One region of the Vibrio sp. VPAP30 genome, then DNA from elsewhere that is predicted to be linked to it. Evidence: riboswitches for the same ligand, from Rfam matches in the RefSeq annotation. Region 1 holds a riboswitch; each other region holds the start of a gene.
What was found. A riboswitch is a leader RNA that binds a small molecule or an ion and turns the genes downstream of it on or off. The one in region 1 is predicted to bind thiamine pyrophosphate.

Region 1 (6,120 bases):
AGAGACTCGCAGCACTTCCAAGTCCGCCACAGCCAATTATCAATACATGCGACTTGCTCAGCCTCTCCTGACCACTTTCAGCGATTTCTGGCAGAGCGACTTGACGCTGATAGCGGAGGAATTGCTGATCAGTGAGCATGTTGTTCTCTCTCTTCATTAGTTGCTATCGAGATTGAATCAGTAAACGCTGACTGCCTTTCCTTCATCAGCTGGTTGAAAAACTCAATCACAGGCTCAGGTGACTGTGCCAATGTAATCGCTCTAACGACCGCCAAGCTCGAAACGCCTGTTTGCCAAACTTGGTCTGCGTTCGTTTGGTCAATACCGCCGATTGCTACCGTTGGATAACCAAGAGTCAAACCACTAGTGCTCTCTTGCGTGCAGGCATAAGGAATACTATCAATCAATTTTTGATATAGAGCTAAGCGCACTAAGCCTTGTGGCTTCGATGGCATCTGCTTAGTGGTGGTTGGGAAGATATGTCCCAGCGCAATGTAGCTAGGGTGGATTTGCACAATACGAAGCAACTCGTAATAGCCATGGGTAGAAAGGCCTAAACGAATGCCAGCTTTGGTTAGCTGAGCCAAGTTTGACTCTTCTATATCTTCTTGCCCAAGATGAACACCATAAGCACTATGCTTGATCGCTAACTGCCAGTAGTCATTAATAAACACTTGCGCTTGATATTGGCGACCGAGTTCAATCGCTCGAATGATCTGTTGTTCCAAATCGGCTTGCTGCGCGCTCTTGATTCGCAGTTGAATAGTGTTGATACCTAACGGCAGTAAGCGTTCAATCCAAGCAACATCATCAACTACTGGGTAGAGCCCTAAACTCTGCTTAGTTAAACTAGGAAAGCTGACACTCTCCCCTTGCGCAGACCACCCAACTTGTATGCCAAGTCGGCTATCTTCTAGTACTGGAGTTGGGAACTGATTGAATTGCTCAGCCCACTGAGTCAAAGATTTCTCATTCAACGCTGTTTCACGTGAAACATTCGCTTGTTGAGTTGTCATTCCTCGCGCGAGTGTTAACGTATCTTCGACAGGAAAGTCGAGTACGGTCAATACAACTATCCAAGCAAAGTGATACTCAGGCTCAAATACAGAATTGAGTTTAGACCTAACGGAAAGTGCTCTCACTTCGTCGTTAATGGGATGACGCCAGACATCAAGCTGAAGCACTTCATCCCTTTTATCACAAGCCAAACCATCAGCAATACCAATAAAGATAGCGTTGGAAGACTGCTTCGCACAGGCTTCTACCGATAAAGCAGAGCTGTAATAAATAGCAAATGAGCAATCTGACTCACAGTCATACCCCTCAATGAGATCGGTAGCGACATGCGTAATCTGTTGGTCGCGAACAAGCTGAACAGACTGAGTTGGGCTGACACCCAACTCAATCTCTTCGATGCGAAAACCCTGTTCTTTCGCCAACAACAAACATTGCTGAACTAAGCCTGTTAGCTCAATCAATGATGACGGAATTAGGATTTTGCTCATTACTCACTTACCTCTGCATGAGCTGCTGGGTGGTATAGCTCAGAACCAGTCTCTCGGAATTCTTGCGATTTTTGGCGCATGCCTTCTAGTGGATCGTCGAGCATTTTGATCGAGATAGCTTGGTCAGCCGCTACTTGATCAGTATCTTTCGCGTATTCACGAACTTCTTGTGAAATCTTCATAGAGCAGAATTTAGGTCCACACATTGAACAGAAGTGTGCAACCTTTCCAGACTCTTGAGGCAGGGTTTCATCGTGATAAGCTCGTGCAGTATCAGGGTCTAGCGATAGGTTGAACTGGTCTTCCCAGCGGAATTCAAAACGCGCTTTAGAGAGCGCATTATCTCGAACCTGAGCACCAGGGTGACCTTTGGCTAAGTCAGCCGCATGTGCTGCGAGCTTATAGGTAATCATACCCACCTTAACGTCTTCTTTATTCGGTAAGCCAAGGTGCTCTTTTGGTGTAACGTAACAAAGCATCGCACAGCCATACCAACCGATCATCGCGGCACCAATGCCAGATGTAATATGGTCATAGCCAGGTGCAACGTCGGTTGTCAGTGGGCCAAGGGTATAAAATGGTGCTTCATGGCAGTGTTCTAACTGCTCTTCCATGTTCTCTTTGATCATGTGCATTGGTATATGGCCAGGACCTTCGATAATGACCTGTACGTCATATTCCCAAGCAATCTTGGTTAACTCACCAAGAGTACGAAGCTCAGCAAATTGCGCTTCATCGTTCGCATCGGCTACTGAGCCAGGACGTAAACCATCGCCAAGAGAAAGAGCCACGTCATACTTGGCACAGATTTCACAGATCTCGCGGAAGTGAGTATATAGGAAGCTTTCCTGATGATGCGCTAAACACCATTTCGCGATAATAGAACCACCACGAGAAACAATGCCAGTAACACGTTTTGCCGTCATAGGCACATAGCGAAGCAGTAAACCTGCGTGAATAGTGAAATAATCGACGCCCTGCTCTGCTTGCTCAATCAAAGTATCGCGCATCACTTCCCAGTTGAGGTTTTCCGCAATACCGTTCACTTTTTCAAGCGCTTGGTACATTGGCACAGTACCGATCGGCACGGGGCTGTTACGTAGAATCCACTCACGAGTTTCGTGAATATTGCGACCAGTAGACAGATCCATAACAGTATCGCCACCCCAGCGAGTCGCCCATACTAGTTTCTCTACCTCTTCCTCAATTGAAGATGTCACCGATGAGTTACCGATATTAGCGTTTACTTTAACTAAGAAGTTACGCCCAATAATCATTGGTTCAGATTCTGGGTGGTTAATATTGGAAGGGATAATCGCTCGACCTTCTGCGACTTCTTTACGAACAAATTCTGCAGTAATGTCTTTGGGTAAATTGGCCCCGAAGCTTTGCCCTGGATGCTGTTGATTCAACACCTCATCGCGATACTGAGCACGGCCCATGTTTTCACGCAGGGCGATGTATTCCATCTCAGGGGTAACAATGCCTTTGCGCGCATAGTGCAGCTGAGTGACACACTGACCATCTTTAGCACGTCTAATTCGCGGCAAATTGCCATAACGTAGCTCATCAAGCGTCTCGTCTTCTAAGCGCTCCTTGGTGTATACCGAGCTAACATCGTCGAGTAATTCAGTATCGGCGCGTTCCTCTATCCAACCTTCTCTTAGCTTTGGTAGGCCGCTGTAAAGGTCAATAGCGTGTTCTGGGTCAGTGTAGACGCCAGAGGTATCATAAACACGTACAGGCTCATTAGGTTCGAAAATAGGCGCTTCTTTTGTACCTCCGATAAGACTATCCGCGAGCGAGATTTCCCGCATAGGTACACGAATATCTGGGCGTGAACCCTCTACATAGACTTTGCTTGAATTTGGGTACGGCTGTACCGAAAGTGTATCAATGAACTGTTTTGCTTCCAGTCTCGCTTGTTTGCGACTCGACATAGCATTTTTCCTTGCTTTGTTATTCTTAGATAAAAAGTAATGGGATAAAAATGCTTGGCGGAAAGATGCGACAAGAGGAATCGAATTATGACCTTATTAGTGTGCACTAATGGTATATAACAACATTCGACTATTTGATAGGTAACCAGACAAAACTCTGGTGTAGATATCTTCTCTTGTTCCCTTCGCAGATTCTAATCTGATCAGGTTCAACGGATCCCGAATAAACGGTCTCAGCCTTATGGCACTCCGACAAGTAATTGCAGTATATAAAAACGGCTTAGGTAAACCAAGCCGTGATGAACAATAATTAGCTAAATTTTAACCAACATTAGTTCTTAATGAGTATTTGAAAACCAATCCATGCAGCAGAAATGCTTAAAAAGACATTCAGCAACACGTTCAAACCCATCTTAAAAAATGCACCTTGCTGCATTAGAAGCACATTATCCATAGAGAATGTAGAGAAGGTGGTTAGCGCGCCAAGAAAGCCCAATCCGATAATTTGGCGCCATGGTTCGGTAGCTAGCATCTCATTTTCAAAAGCCGCAATAAGCAAACCCATAATGAAAGAACCGACCACGTTAACAGTTAGCGTACCGTATGGAAAGCCACGCCCAAGAAGCGCAACACAAAACTCCGAAACAAGATAACGAGAGCATGCTCCAAATGCACCACCGAGTGCGATAAAACCCAAAATTGAAAACTGACCCATAATTCCTCCGATTGACTGGGTGTATTGTAGCCAAAATACACGCTTGCGGAAGATCATAAATTAAGATTTAGCCATTGCTAACTGCAAACTTTTTAAAAGTTACAGGAGTCACTTTACTTCAATATACCCCATTAGTCCGGTTTTCATATGCTCTATCACATGACAGTGATACATCCAACGCCCTGGATTATCCGCCACAAACGCTGCGATAGCCGTACCGTTTTTGCCTAGTAAAACAGTGTCAGTGTGGAAAGGCTGCTCGACCTTTTTACCATTGAGATCTAATACTGTGAATGTATGGCCATGGATATGAATTGGATGGTGATACTGAGTGACATTCTTGAGATAGAAAATATAAGTTTTACCCAGTTGTAATGAAGCTAGTGGCGCGGGGATATTATCTTTCGACATCCCTTCCCAAGCCCGTTTATTGGTTAACCAAAACTTAGGAACAGACTTACCATCTTTCCCAACCGGTGAAATTGCCCCTTCCCATTCAAATACGAAATCAATTTTCTCCGCATTGGCTAAATCAAGATCAGGCACTGGATTAAGAGGAAGTTGAGGGATCGGCTTGTGATCGGAAAGATCAGACTTGATCGCTTCAAACTCACACAAAGGAAACGGAAATCTACCCTTCATATATCGGACATAAACGGACTCTCCTTGCTTCGGAGCTCTTAAGGCAAGGTCAACCCTCATTCCTGGGCCAATTTTATGTTGAGAGAGCTTATAGGGTGTTTTAATCGGGTTACCATCAATGGCTACCACCCATGCTTCGGCTCCTTCAATAGCAATCGGATAGGTAATGGTATTATCGACGTTTGCGATACGCAGCCGAGTAGTGGCATTTTCCCTTAATTGATACTTAGGCTCATGTACACCGTTAACGCTACTCCACTCTCCGGGGGTTCCCATTCTGGCGCTAAGACGAGGGATCATTAACTGTTTCCACTGCCCCTGCTTATCAAGGTGCCAGTGCTTAAGCATTAACTCGTGTTCTTCATCAAACTCTACTGGAACCGCTTCTTCGACGATGATCAGCCCCACTAACCCCATACCAAGTTGTTTGACGCTATTCATATGCGGGTGATACCAGAATGTACCAGCATCAGGCGGGGTAAAGCGATACTCGAAAGTTTCACCTGGCATGATTGGCGCTTGGCTTAAGAATGGCACGCCATCCATTTCAATTGGAATTCTTAGCCCGTGCCAGTGAATCGTAGTTGGCTCTGAAAGCTTGTTGGTAAATCTGATCGTGACTTCCTGCCCTTGACGGCAACGAATCGTCGGGGCTGGAATCTCACCATTAAATCCAAGTACATTCGTTGTATAACCAGGTACAAGTTCAGCCGTTGCGGGCTCTGCAGTGAGATCATAAACAAACTCACCTTTATCATTGTTAGCTCGGGTTAAAGTACATGCAGGCAGTACACTAAGCGCAGAAAACGCTAATCCAGTTTTGATAAAATGACGACGAGAGAATTCCATAATCTATTAGACTTTCGAATGAATAAGTAACTAAAGTAACAAATTGGTGGGAATAATTCTCAATAACGTAGGTAGTTTGAGAACTGGGAGTTAAGTAATTGCCTCTTCGAAAACAAAAAGGCTCCAGCATTTCTGCTAGAGCCTTAAATATGGCAGGGGTGGAGAGATTCGAACTCCCAACACGCGTATCTTTGGTAGTGGTGGAATCCGCTGCTCTTTCCTTACTACAAACGAAAAGGCTCCAGCATTTCTGCTAGAGCCTTGAATATGGCAGGGGTGGAGAGATTCGAACTCCCTACACGCGCATCTTTGGTAGTGGCGGAATCCGCTGCTCTTTTCTTACTACAAACGAAAAGGCTCCAGCATTTCTGCTAGAGCCTTAAATATGGCAGGGGTGGAGAGATTCGAACTCCCAACACGCGCATCTTTGGTAGTGGCGGAATCCGCTGCTCTTTTCTTACTACAAACG
Region 2 (6,120 bases), on a different contig from region 1:
CAGTCTTTATGATCTTGGCGCTTATCCAGCCGTAGTAGATGGGCATAGCGTGATTTATGGTGAAGTCTATCGGGTCAATGACCAGACGCTGCGCCAGTTAGACCTACTGGAAGATGTGCCGATAACCTATCGTCGTGAGCAAATCGACACGCCTTTCGGCTTAGCTTGGATGTACATTTATCAGCAAGCTCACCAACTAGAGACGCTAATCTCCTCCGGTGATTGGTGCCAAAAGGTGTAATACTTACCGATAGCGAATGGGTAACTTGACTAAGGAGAGAGCGATGAAATTACAATTTGTTCTAGTGGCATTAATGTTAGCCGGATGTGCCACGCAACCACCCCCGTTAAGCAGTGTGGAAGGCGATTGGTCATTATGGTAAGCAACATTATATATCAGGATGTCACTCAATCGCAGTTTCAGCCTTTTTAAACGCAAAAGAGTCGCGATTAAGCGACTCTTTTTCTTTCCTACTTTGGAAGATTAGTTTTCTTCGCGATTGAGTTCTAAAAACTCTTCCACTTTTTTAACCATGTTTTTCGAACCAACAAAGAATGGCACACGCTGGTGCAGTTCTGTTGGTTTGATATCCATAATGCGTTGTACGCCGTCAGACGCGACACCACCTGCTTGTTCGATGATGTAAGCCATAGGGTTACATTCGTATAGCAGGCGCAGCTTACCGTTTGGATGGCTTTCTGTGCTTGGGTAGAGGTAGATACCCCCTTTCAGCAGGTTGCGGTGAAAGTCTGCTACCAAAGAGCCAATGTAACGTGAAGTATATGGACGATTGTCGCTTGGCGCACTTTCCTGACAGTACTTGATGTACTTCTTCACACCCATAGGGAAGCGAATATAGTTACCTTCGTTGATTGAGTAGATGCTACCGTCTTGTGGAATCATCATGTTTTCATGTGATAGACAGAAGGTGCCTAATGAAGGGTCGTATGTGAAGCCGTTAACACCATTACCTGTTGTGTATACCAACATGGTTGAAGAGCCGTAAATGACATAGCCTGCGGCAACTTGCTTGTGACCAGGCTGAAGAAAATCTTCTTCTGTTGGCGGCGTACCGATTGGTGATACACGGCGATAAATCGAGAAAATAGTACCAACAGAAACGTTAACGTCGATGTTAGAAGAACCATCCAATGGATCCATTAATACAACGTATTTTGCGTTTTTGTTGAGTTCTTTATTAAACGCTACCGCCTCGTCTTCTTCTTCACTGGCAACACCACATACTTGATCTCGGGCTTCAAGAGCGGCCTTAAATTTATCGTTCGCGTAGACATCGAGCTTTTGCTGATCTTCACCTTGAACGTTTGCAGTACCAACTGCACCAGTAATATCACCTAGACCGGCTGCGTTAATTTCGCGGTTAACAATTTTTGCAGCAAGGCGAATTGAAGAGAGTAGGGATGATAGATCACCGCTAGCGTGGGGGAAGTCCGCTTGCTTTTCAACAATGAACTCGCCAAGGGTGCGCATTCCAGACATGGTTTTTCCTTTAAAAGTCGCTCATAGATAGGGGGAATGGGACGTCTCGTTCTCTAACGGAGCTTTTATGACTACCCGAGATAAGTGTAAAAGTTAGATCTTTTTATTGGTAATGAACTAACTGTCTTAGATCTCAAATTTTTTAGTAAACTTTCAACAGTTTTCACAGCGATGAGAGATCAGAGAGTGAGCAAAGCGTAATCAGTGAGTCATTTCTCTGTTTGAAGGTGGCTAAAGTAGTTCGCTTTTTGCCATATTGTCGCCATAATGAGGACAATATTTTCCGCTTAGAACAAGGCTTTTCTATGCACATTCATATACTGGGGATCTGTGGCACTTTTATGGGTGGTGCAGCTGTATTAGCACGTCAATTAGGGCATAAAGTCACAGGATGTGATGCCAATGTTTATCCACCAATGAGTACTCTACTCGAATCTCAAGGTATTGAAATTATAGAAGGCTTTGACCCGTCGCAACTCGACCCTGCGCCAGACTTAGTGGTGATTGGTAATGCGATGAGCCGTGGCAATCCATGTGTCGAATATGTACTGAATAATAACCTGCGTTACACCTCTGGTCCGCAGTGGTTACAAGAGTTCTTACTTCATGACCGTTGGGTATTAGCGGTGTCTGGTACTCATGGAAAAACCACAACGTCCAGTATGTTGGCGTGGATCTTAGAAGACTGTGGCTATAAGCCGGGCTTCTTAGTTGGTGGTGTACTGGGTAATTTCGGCATCTCAGCACGTCTTGGTGAAAGCATGTTCTTTGTCGTTGAAGCTGACGAATATGACAGTGCTTTTTTCGATAAGCGTTCTAAGTTTGTCCACTACCATCCTCGCACCTTAGTCATGAACAACCTAGAGTTCGATCATGCCGACATCTTTGACGATCTTGAAGCGATAAAACGTCAGTTCCATCATCTTGTTCGCACAGTACCGGGCAATGGACGCGTTTTTGCACCGAAACAAGACAGCGCACTACAAGACGTACTTGAGCGCGGTTGTTGGAGTGAAACCGAGTTTAGTGGAGAGCAAGGTGACTGGCAGGCGGAGAAAGTAAACATTGATGGCTCGCAGTTCAAAGTACTGTTCCAAGGTGAGCAAGTGGGTATTGTGAGTTGGAACCTAGTTGGTGATCACAATGTAGATAACGCTTTGATGGCGATAGCTGCAGCGCGTCATGTCGGTGTCACCCCAGACCTGGCTTGTGAATCGTTAGCCAAGTTCATCAATACCAAACGTCGCCTTGAGCTTAAAGGTGAGGTCAATGGCATCACGGTTTACGACGATTTTGCCCATCATCCGACCGCGATTGAACTGACGCTCGGTGGATTACGTAACAAGGTCGGCGATAGCAAGATTATCGCGGTACTCGAACCGCGCAGCGCTACAATGAAGCGAGGTGTGCACAAGGATACGTTGGCCGCGTCGTTACAAAAAGCCGATCAGGTGTTCTTATATCAACCTGATTCGATAGATTGGTCGGTGGAAGAGATCGCCGCTCAATGTGCCCAACCCGCGCAAACCTCCAATAATGTCGATGAGCTTGTGGAGCAAATTGTGGCTAGTGCTAGCTCAGGTGATCAGATTTTGGTAATGAGCAATGGCGGGTTCGAAGGAATTCATAACAAGCTTCTGGCAAAGCTAGCCCAATAGTGTAGTTTTTAAATATGACCAAGCAACAAAAAGCCATCACCTTAGCCTTTACTGGTGCCTCCGGCGCTCCTTATGGTTTACGCCTGTTGGAGTGCCTACTGGCTGCTGATTATCAAGTTTATCTGCTTGTTTCATCAGCGGCGAGAGTGGTGCTAGCAACTGAACATGAACTCAAACTGCCCGCCAATCCTGATTCGGCTAAGCAAACTTTGGTCGAGCACCTTAACTGTGACCCAGACAAGCTGATTGTATGCGGTAAAGATGACTGGTTCTCTCCGGTAGCATCTGGCTCTGCTGCGCCGAAACAGATGGTTGTCTGTCCATGCTCAGCAGGAAGCGTTGCAGCGATTGCACACGGTATGTCGGACAACCTGATTGAACGTGCTGCAGACGTGGTGATGAAAGAGCGCGGCCAACTGCTGCTAGTGGTTCGTGAGACCCCATTTTCTACTCTGCATCTAGAGAACATGCACAAGTTGTCACAAATGGGCGTAACTATCATGCCTGCTGCACCAGGTTTTTATCATCAACCTAAATCGATAGAGGATCTGGTTGATTTTATGGTCGCGCGTATTCTTGACCACCTAGGAATAGAGCAAGGGTTAGTGCCGCGTTGGGGCTACGATCCCCATCATTAGCAGAGGTGTGAACAGCGCTAGCTATTGAGTCACATAACTATTACAATTCGACCGTTACTCATCGGGGAGCTATTGGCTTAACTTATGTTAGTCCAGCTGAGATCAAGCGATTGCTTGGGACCCGTGTACCTGAACCAGATAATGCTGGCGTAGGAATTGAGTCTGGACTGATTATCCGCTTCTCAACCCTGTGCCGCTCATACAAGGAGAGAGCGAGCAGTGAATAACACTCTAAGAACCATTTCAATCAGCACCCTCGCGCTAGCAACGTTAGCGACATTTCCATCTTTTGCCGAACAAAACAGCTTAACGATCTACACTTATGACTCTTTTGCTGCCGACTGGGGACCTGGCCCGGTAGTAGAAAAGGCGTTTGAAGCACATTGTGATTGTGACATTAACTTTGTTGCGCTGGATGATGGCGTTTCTATTCTCAACCGCTTACGTCTAGAAGGTGACAATAGTAAAGCGGACATCATTTTGGGTTTAGATAATAACCTGATGGCAGAAGCAAAGAAGACGGGCTTGCTCACACAGCATAGTGTCGATACCAGCAAGGTTACTCTACCTAATGGGTGGACGGATAAGACGTTTGTTCCTTACGATTTTGGTTATTTCGCGTTTGTTTACAACAAGGAAAAATTGGCGAATCCACCCCAAAGCCTTAAAGAGTTGGTGGAATCTCGAGACGACCTGAAAGTGATCTATCAAGATCCGCGTACTTCGACACCTGGACAAGGTTTGATGTTGTGGATGAAGTCAGTCTACGGTGATGATGTTACGCAGGCGTGGCAGAGTCTCGCGAAGAAAACTGTTACAGTGACCAAAGGTTGGTCTGAAGCTTATTCTATGTTCCTAGAAGGTGAATCTGATCTGGTGCTTTCTTACACCACATCTCCTGCTTATCATTTGATTGCTGAGAATGACAACAAATACGCTGCGGCTGATTTTGCCGAAGGCCACTACACCCAAGTGGAAGTGGCAGCAAAAGTTAAGGCTTCAAAAAATCAGAAGCTTGCTGATGAGTTCATGAATTTCATCCTGAGTGAAGAGTTTCAATCAGCAATGCCAACCGGAAACTGGATGTACCCAGTTACGGATGTAGCATTACCACAAGGCTTCGAAACATTGACTCTGCCAAGTAAAGCGTTGACCTTTAGCGCCGATCAAGTTGCTGAGAATCGTAAGTCTTGGGTTCGTGAATGGCAAAGTGCGCTCACTTTCTAAGGGGAACTTTTGCGTAATACCCCTAAAATAGGCCTATGGGTCGCGATATTAATCGCGACCTTTGTCATTTCTGCGCTCGGTGCTTTACTGGTTAATGCGCCTTCTTTGGATATTAGCCAGATATGGCATGAACCATACTATCGACATGTCACTAAATTCAGTTTCTATCAATCTTTTTTCTCTACTTTGCTCAGTGTTGGTTTGGCTGTTCCTGTCGCACATGCACTTTCTCGGCGTCGGTTTGTCGGAAAATCCTTACTACTAAAACTATTTGCTACGACACTAGTGTTGCCTGTCTTGGTCGGTGTGTTTGGCTTGCTCGCCATTTATGGTAATAGCGGTTTGATCGCAGAGCTGTTCAAAAGCTTAGATAGCAAGTTGCCGTTCTCAATATATGGGCTCAATGGTATTTTACTGGCGCACGTGTTTTTTAATCTTCCCTATGCGACCCGACTACTGTTGCAGGCGCTAGACTCTATCCCACAAGAGCAGCATAAACTGTGCGCTCATCTCGGAATGGGGCATTGGGATAAGTTTCGTTGGATCGAGTGGCCTCGGTTGCGACAGCAATTACCTCATGTCAGTGGCTTGGTGTTTATGCTCTGTTTCACCAGTTTTGCTACGGTAATGGCACTCGGCGGTGGGCCTAAGTCAACCACGATTGAACTGGCAATCTATCAAGCAATTAAGTTTGATTTTGATCTCCAAGCTGGTGCGCTATTGGCTATCTGGCAGATGATGCTGTGCGGTGTTATGGCACTGACTATTCAGCGTTTGGCCAAACCGATTTCTGTTACTTCTGGCTCTCAGACTCAGATTGTTTACTTGTCTAAAGACTCGTTTGTTTCTCAGTGTTGGGATTGGGGGTGGATAGCCTTTTCTATGTTGCTGGTATTACCGCCGCTACTGATGGTGCTACTCAGTGGTCTTAACAGCTATGCGATTGATGTTTTTACCGATGAGCGGTTCTGGCAAGCTCTATGGGCGTCAGTGAAAGTAGCCACAATGGCAAGTGTGATTGCGGTGATTGCTGGCATTGCCATCTTGTTAACCAGCCGGAGATTGCGCCTTAACTACCGTGAGAAGAGTGCCGATC
Region 3 (6,120 bases), on a different contig from region 1:
AAGGCTCACCACAGCGATAGGCACATCAAATAACCTTTTTGCTAGGCGAGTAACGCGATCAAAACGTTCTTCAGATTCCGTATCTAGAATGTCGAGCTGTTCAAGCTCCTCAATGCGCTGCGCTTCGTTTTTGGGTTTATTAGGTACCTGCATGCCATCATAGATACTTGTGGAAACATAATAAAAATTCTAGCAGCCGAATCTAGAGATGTCTGAAAGTTGACCAATATATTTCAAGTTCTGTTGCTTAGGGCAACCATCCGTAAGTAAAAAAACAATAACCTTAAAAGCCCCACCGTTTGCAATCAAATCCTAACGCTTTGCATCTAATCCTTGCTGCCAGAATGCTACTTCCATACGTGTGGCTGTTTTAAACACTTGAATTAAGTTCTGACCACGCTGGCTATGGATATCAATCTCTTCTAGTAACTGATTGAGATGAGCTGCCCATCGTGCGACGGTAGATTGAAACTCCTCTCCACTGTATAGCTCAATCCAACTTTGATAAGGGTTCCCTTCTAGCTTCGCGGTTTTACTTTCTCTTAGCGCTTTACCAATCACCGCGTAACCAATCGAACAAGGTGCCAAACCGATATACAGTTCGATTAACTCTCCTGTCATGCCAGCATCTAGTACATAGCGTGTATAAGCGACGGTAGCGACATCTTCCGGTTCATTTTCTAAGTCAGATTCGGTTAACCCCCACTGGTCGCAATAGTCCACATGATGTGCTATCTCAGAATCTAACAACGCATGAAAACTTGGGAGCACTCGGCGCATCTCTTCTAAGCTACGGGCTTTATACATAGCTAGCGCGTAGGCACGGGCATACTGTTTTAGAAACAAAAAGTCTTGCTTCAAGTAATGTAAAAAACAAGATTGCGGCAACAACCCGCTGGAAAGTTGCTGAACAAAGGAGTGGTCTGTGTACTGGTGCCAATCGGACTGACAGGCTTCGATAATGTCTTGGTATTTCATGTGTAAGGTTTCCGCACGTAATTGACGATTTGTCTCAGTGTCACCATCACTAGGGTATGAAGGGTTACGATGTAGAGCCAGATGCCCTTAACGCACATTCGTATGTCCACAGAAAAAGTGGTGTACCGGACCATGCCCGTTACCCACCTCTAGCTGATCGGCATGAGCGATAGCTTGAGAGATGTATTGCTTACCAAGGTAAACGGCTTTATGCAGGCGGTTCCCTTGAGCAAGATAAGAAGCAATGGCCGACGAAAGCGTACAACCTGTACCGTGGGTATTCTTGGTTGCCACTCGTTTTGCGCACAACAACTCACTGCTCTGCTGTTGGATAAGGAGGTCATCGCTACTTTGGTCTGTTTCTAAATGCCCGCCTTTAAGCAGTACTGCCTTGGCGCCAAGTGTTCGTAGAGACTCGATCATCGCACCCATTTGATCTTCATCTTGAGGCATTTCTCCCTCTATCAAGGCCGCGCCCTCAGGCAAGTTAGGTGTGATTAAATCGGCAAGCGGCAGTAGTTCCTGCTTTAATGTCGAAATGGCCGAACGCTCTAACAGTAAATCACCGCTTGTTGCCACCATAACAGGGTCAACCACTAAATGCTTTGGTTGATATTGTCGGATTTTAGCGGCGACGACTTTGATGATCTCGGTATCGGCAAGCATGCCCACTTTGACTGCAGCAACATTAAGATCGGTAAATACAGCATCCAATTGGCTTTCAATGTGCTCAATCGGGATGGGGTGAATAGCGGTTACGCCTTGGGTGTTTTGCGAGGTAATGGCAGTGATCACTGAACACGCATAACTGCCTGTCGCCGACATGGCTTTTATATCAGCCTGTATGCCTGCTCCACCACCGCTGTCAGAGCCAGCTATGGTTAATACGATCGGGGTAAAATCTTGTGAGTGTGGCATAGATGCTCCTACGACATGACGTACAGGAACTCTCGACCACGAAAGAAAGCTCAGAGAATGAGCTTAGCCATCGAATACGACTACACTAAACATTGTTACTGGATTAATGCAGATAGTTCCCTACGTCAGTGCTAACTGAATCAGGTTCAACGGGTCTCGCTTCGCGATCTCAGCCCTTTCCCTATAGGGTAGGCTCCCCGACTATTTCGTAAATGATAACAATAATTTTCATATTATTGCAGCACTTATTTAGCCCTATTAGACAGATCGAACAACTCCCTATATGGATTCGATTGATCATCTTTGTAAGAGTCAGTTTTTGTGAACTATATTAATTAATCTCACATGGAATAAAGGAGAGTGCGATGAGCCAGGAGGCACTACTATCTCGTTTAAACGAATTACCTAGAATCCAACGAGTACTTCAAGAATTGCTTGATATGGTCAATAACAGCGAGGTTGACTTTAGAGCATTAGCAAAAAAAATATCAACCGATCAAGTTCTTAGCGCTCGACTACTCCGCCTCGCCAACTCGGCTCATTTTGGGGGCAACAAGAGTGTTTCTTCAGTCAATGAAGCACTGCTTCGAGTCGGGACTGGCCCAGTCAGAACTTTAGTTGTTGCGTCCGTCCTTTCAAGCGCTTTTCCAAGAATCAAAACCTTAGACATGGACAAGTATTGGGAGGAAACTTTCGAAGTGTCAATTATCGCTAGTAAAATCGCGCTTGAGACGGGGATGGACAGCAATGAAGTTTTTACCACAGGGGTACTACACAACATTGGCGAACTGATGATTCATACTTTAGTACCTGAGCAGGCAAAAGTGATCACACAACGCGCAGAGCAAGGAGAAAGCGCGATTGCTGTGCAGGAAGAGATTCTCGATATTACCGCCCCAACTCTAGGTGCAAAGTTAGCCAAATCATGGCATTTTCCTGACGATATGGTTGACGCAATTGCCAACTTTGACGAGCCACGCGATGCAGAGATCTCACCTAAGATGGCAACGACGCTACACTTAGCTCGTTCTATTCATCGCGACTGGGATAAACTCGAAAGCAATGAAGGAAAATCCCGTTATCTAACCGAACATCCAGACTCTCGCCTTTTGCATATTTCAGCTGACTTTGCCCCGACTATAGATAAATACCGAGGGAATGGTCGCGACCTCGCTACTTATCTCAATGCAGCGTAACTTTATAGGCGAGCCCTCTGCTCGCCTTTTTCCTATCAGAAATTATTGTTATCGCATAAACTAATCTAGATAAATTTTTGTTATGTGAGGATGTGATGATAAACCCTGCTTGGCTCAAAACCTTTGTGACTTTGATCGACACTGGTCACTTCACTAAAACTGCAGAAAAGTTGTTTATGACTCAGCCAGGTGTCAGTCAACACATCAAAAAGCTCGAACAGGCTTGTGGTTATCCCTTAATTGAAAGGCACAACAAAAGCTTTGAAGTGACCGACTCGGGACGTAAAGTCTATCAATACGCGACGCATATGGAGCGTCAAGAGTCAGAACTACTCAGGTCACTTAATATGGAGGACCCATTCTCTGGTAGTGTATCGATTTCTTGTTCTGGCTCTTTGGCTCTTCTGCTCTATCCGAATCTGCTCAATTTACAATGTAAATATCCTGCACTCATTCCAAGATTAGAAGCTGCACCACACCAAAAAATTGTTGCCGATGTTTTGTCTGGTATGACGGATATCGGTATCGTCACTCATATTCCATCTGATTTGAGATTTGATACCGAAAGATTAGGCAATGAACCACTATGCTTAATGTCACCTAAAAAATATACCTCTCGGCCGCTAACACAAGCTAGCTTGAAGGAAATAGGTTTAGTTCAACATCCAGATGCAAATCATTATCTTTCGATTTACTTTGCGCAATGTGGTGAACCCGAGCTAGAGAAAGTAAATATTGATGATATTCCTGTGACGGGCTACATCAATCAGCTGAACCAAATCTTACTACCTGTCGCCAATGGGTTAGGCTTCACCGTGTTGCCCAAAAGCGCTCTCGATACATTTGTAGAAAATGACCGCATTTCAATATTTGAGCCTTGTAATGAAGTGGTTGAAACACTCTATTTCTTAACGAAACGTTACCGCCAACGGCCAAAAAGATTTGAGACGATCAAAGCCGAGATGACTAAACATTTTCGTTAGTAGCGAAACAAGTAGGCTAACCAAAACGAAAGTTGGTTTCCAACTCTTCAATCCAAGCGCCACCTATCGCTCCAATCAGGACTATATTCACCGTAAAGCGTTTGCCTTCTTTCGAGCGCAAAGAAAAAGTTTCGAGTTTTCTTTCCCCTATAGCTAAATACTGGGTCTTAATGCTGTACACCGAGTAGTCCCAATATCCTGATTCGCTAATCACCAAAGAACCTAACGTCCCCGTTTTTGCCACGACGCTTTTAGGATTAAAACGTACACATCGACGATTTTCTCCACTAATCTGCAACTTACCCGAATCAAAAAGTAGTGGGAAGAAATCACTCTGTGCGACAAAAGAGTTCACCGTATGGTCGTCATTGGTCATTTGATGCAAGTAATCCATAACGTTCTCCTTAAGATAACTCAGCGACCGTGCGAGCCTATATCTATAGCTAACGCAATCTGCATGCCAGAAAACAATACTCAACAGGATGAATATTATCTCTTGTTTTCAAATAGATAATCTTGGACGGAAAAATTGCTCCCGTTCATTCCCAAAATGAGAAGCAAAACAAGACGAAACCCTCAATTTGGCAACGAAATATTTACAATCATTTTGCGTAGCTTCCAACTTAAAGTGTTAGTCTCCTCACTCCATAAAAAAAAGACAAAAAAATGAAGCTAGAACACATTGACACTCCGGCATTATTCATTGATATCGACGCAGTCGAGTCGAACCTTGTAACAATGCAACAAAGGATAGACCAGCTAGGTTTAACACTTCGCCCGCATACTAAGGCGCACAAAATTCCTCAATTGGCACAAAAGCAAATTGAATATGGTGCAAAAGGAATCTGTACTTCCAAACTTGGTGAAGCAGAAGTGATGATGGCAGGGGGGATTCAAGATATTCTTATCACCACGCCGATTGCTGGTACAAAAAAATATCAACGCTTGATAGACCTTTGCACCCAGTACCCAGACGCCACACTTTATCAAGTAATCGACCATCCACAGCATGTCAACGCTATCGCTAAGCTGGCAATGGATAAAGGAATCACGGTCAAACTTCTAATTGAAGTTGAAAGCGGGCAGCAGCGTTGCGGCGTTCCTGTAGGCAGAGAACTTTTGGCGTTGATAGAACAGATCATGAACACACCTGGTGTTCACTACTCGGGTATTCAAGCTTATAGCGGCCACCTCCAGCTCATTAAAGGTTTTGAACATCGTCAACTTCAGGCGCGCACAGCCGTTACCGAATTGTTTGACTATATTGAAACAGATTTGAAACCTCGCGGACTAGATCCTGATATTGTCAGTGGTGGAGGTACTGGAACCTATCAAGCCTATCAAGGGCTGGGATTTACCGAAATACAAGCAGGCTCTTACTTATTTATGGATGCTTCATACGGTTCCATTGGCGATGAAACGCATCCGACACAAAACCAACAATTTGTTCCGGCGCTGAAGGTGCTGAGCACCGTTATTAGTATGCCCGCAGAAAACCGTGCAGTTATTGATGCAGGTATGAAAACGCTCTCTATTGATCTCGGTATGCCAGCCGTTGAGTCTCATCCTGATATTAGCTATCAATGTGGTGGTGATGAGCATGGCATTCTTCATTTCGATGACAACCCAGATCTAAAGATAGGCAGCACCCTTGTGTTGACCCCAAGCCACTGCGATACCACTTTAAATAACTTCGACTATTTGCATGTCATTAAACAAGGTGAAGTGATTGAACGCTGGCCGATTGCAGCTAGAGGTCGCTCAGACTAAAACGTAAAAAGGAGCCGACGGCTCCTTTTTTCTGGTGATATTTTCATTATGCTTCGAGAACGTCTTCGCCAGACATCTCAGAAATCAACAGTAGATCATCTTCATCAAGCTTCATGCCCAATACTGGCAATCCGTGCTGAACGACCCAGCAGAGGAAGAATACCAATACGCCTAACGCAACCAAACCTAGTGATAACATAGCCAAACCTCCTCCTTGATTATCAAAACAGTATCGATAACTTGAAGATGCGACTATTTGAGAGGGGTAAAGCAAA

Region 2: another riboswitch for thiamine pyrophosphate. It lies ahead of thiB (thiamine ABC transporter substrate binding subunit); the one in region 1 lies ahead of thiC (phosphomethylpyrimidine synthase ThiC).
Region 3: another riboswitch for thiamine pyrophosphate. It lies ahead of thiD (bifunctional hydroxymethylpyrimidine kinase/phosphomethylpyrimidine kinase); the one in region 1 lies ahead of thiC (phosphomethylpyrimidine synthase ThiC).

Annotation. Positions count from the first base shown of each region.
Region 1 covers NZ_LBLS01000039.1:533-6,652, reverse strand. The annotation lists gene ZX61_RS19820 (HesA/MoeB/ThiF family protein) at 1-139, opposite strand, end outside; gene ZX61_RS19815 (thiamine phosphate synthase) at 129-1,505, opposite strand; gene thiC (phosphomethylpyrimidine synthase ThiC) at 1,505-3,445, opposite strand; TPP riboswitch at 3,609-3,707, opposite strand; gene crcB (fluoride efflux transporter CrcB) at 3,777-4,160, opposite strand; gene ZX61_RS19800 (multicopper oxidase family protein) at 4,269-5,651, opposite strand.
Region 2 covers NZ_LBLS01000022.1:100,109-106,228, reverse strand. The annotation lists gene ZX61_RS09595 (gamma-glutamylcyclotransferase family protein) at 1-241, shown strand, start outside; gene fbp (class 1 fructose-bisphosphatase) at 485-1,501, opposite strand; gene mpl (UDP-N-acetylmuramate:L-alanyl-gamma-D-glutamyl-meso-diaminopimelate ligase) at 1,807-3,159, shown strand; gene ZX61_RS09580 (flavin prenyltransferase UbiX) at 3,174-3,797, shown strand; TPP riboswitch at 3,850-3,970, shown strand; gene thiB (thiamine ABC transporter substrate binding subunit) at 4,038-5,024, shown strand; gene thiP (thiamine/thiamine pyrophosphate ABC transporter permease ThiP) at 5,034-6,120, shown strand, end outside.
Region 3 covers NZ_LBLS01000026.1:8,701-14,820, reverse strand. The annotation lists gene ZX61_RS10565 (GGDEF domain-containing protein) at 1-153, opposite strand, end outside; gene tenA (thiaminase II) at 313-978, opposite strand; gene thiD (bifunctional hydroxymethylpyrimidine kinase/phosphomethylpyrimidine kinase) at 1,066-1,896, opposite strand; TPP riboswitch at 1,997-2,106, opposite strand; gene ZX61_RS10550 (HDOD domain-containing protein) at 2,262-3,092, shown strand; gene ZX61_RS10545 (LysR family transcriptional regulator) at 3,188-4,075, shown strand; gene ZX61_RS10540 (VCBS domain-containing protein) at 4,092-4,469, opposite strand; gene ZX61_RS10535 (DSD1 family PLP-dependent enzyme) at 4,742-5,845, shown strand; gene ZX61_RS24240 (hypothetical protein) at 5,892-6,050, opposite strand.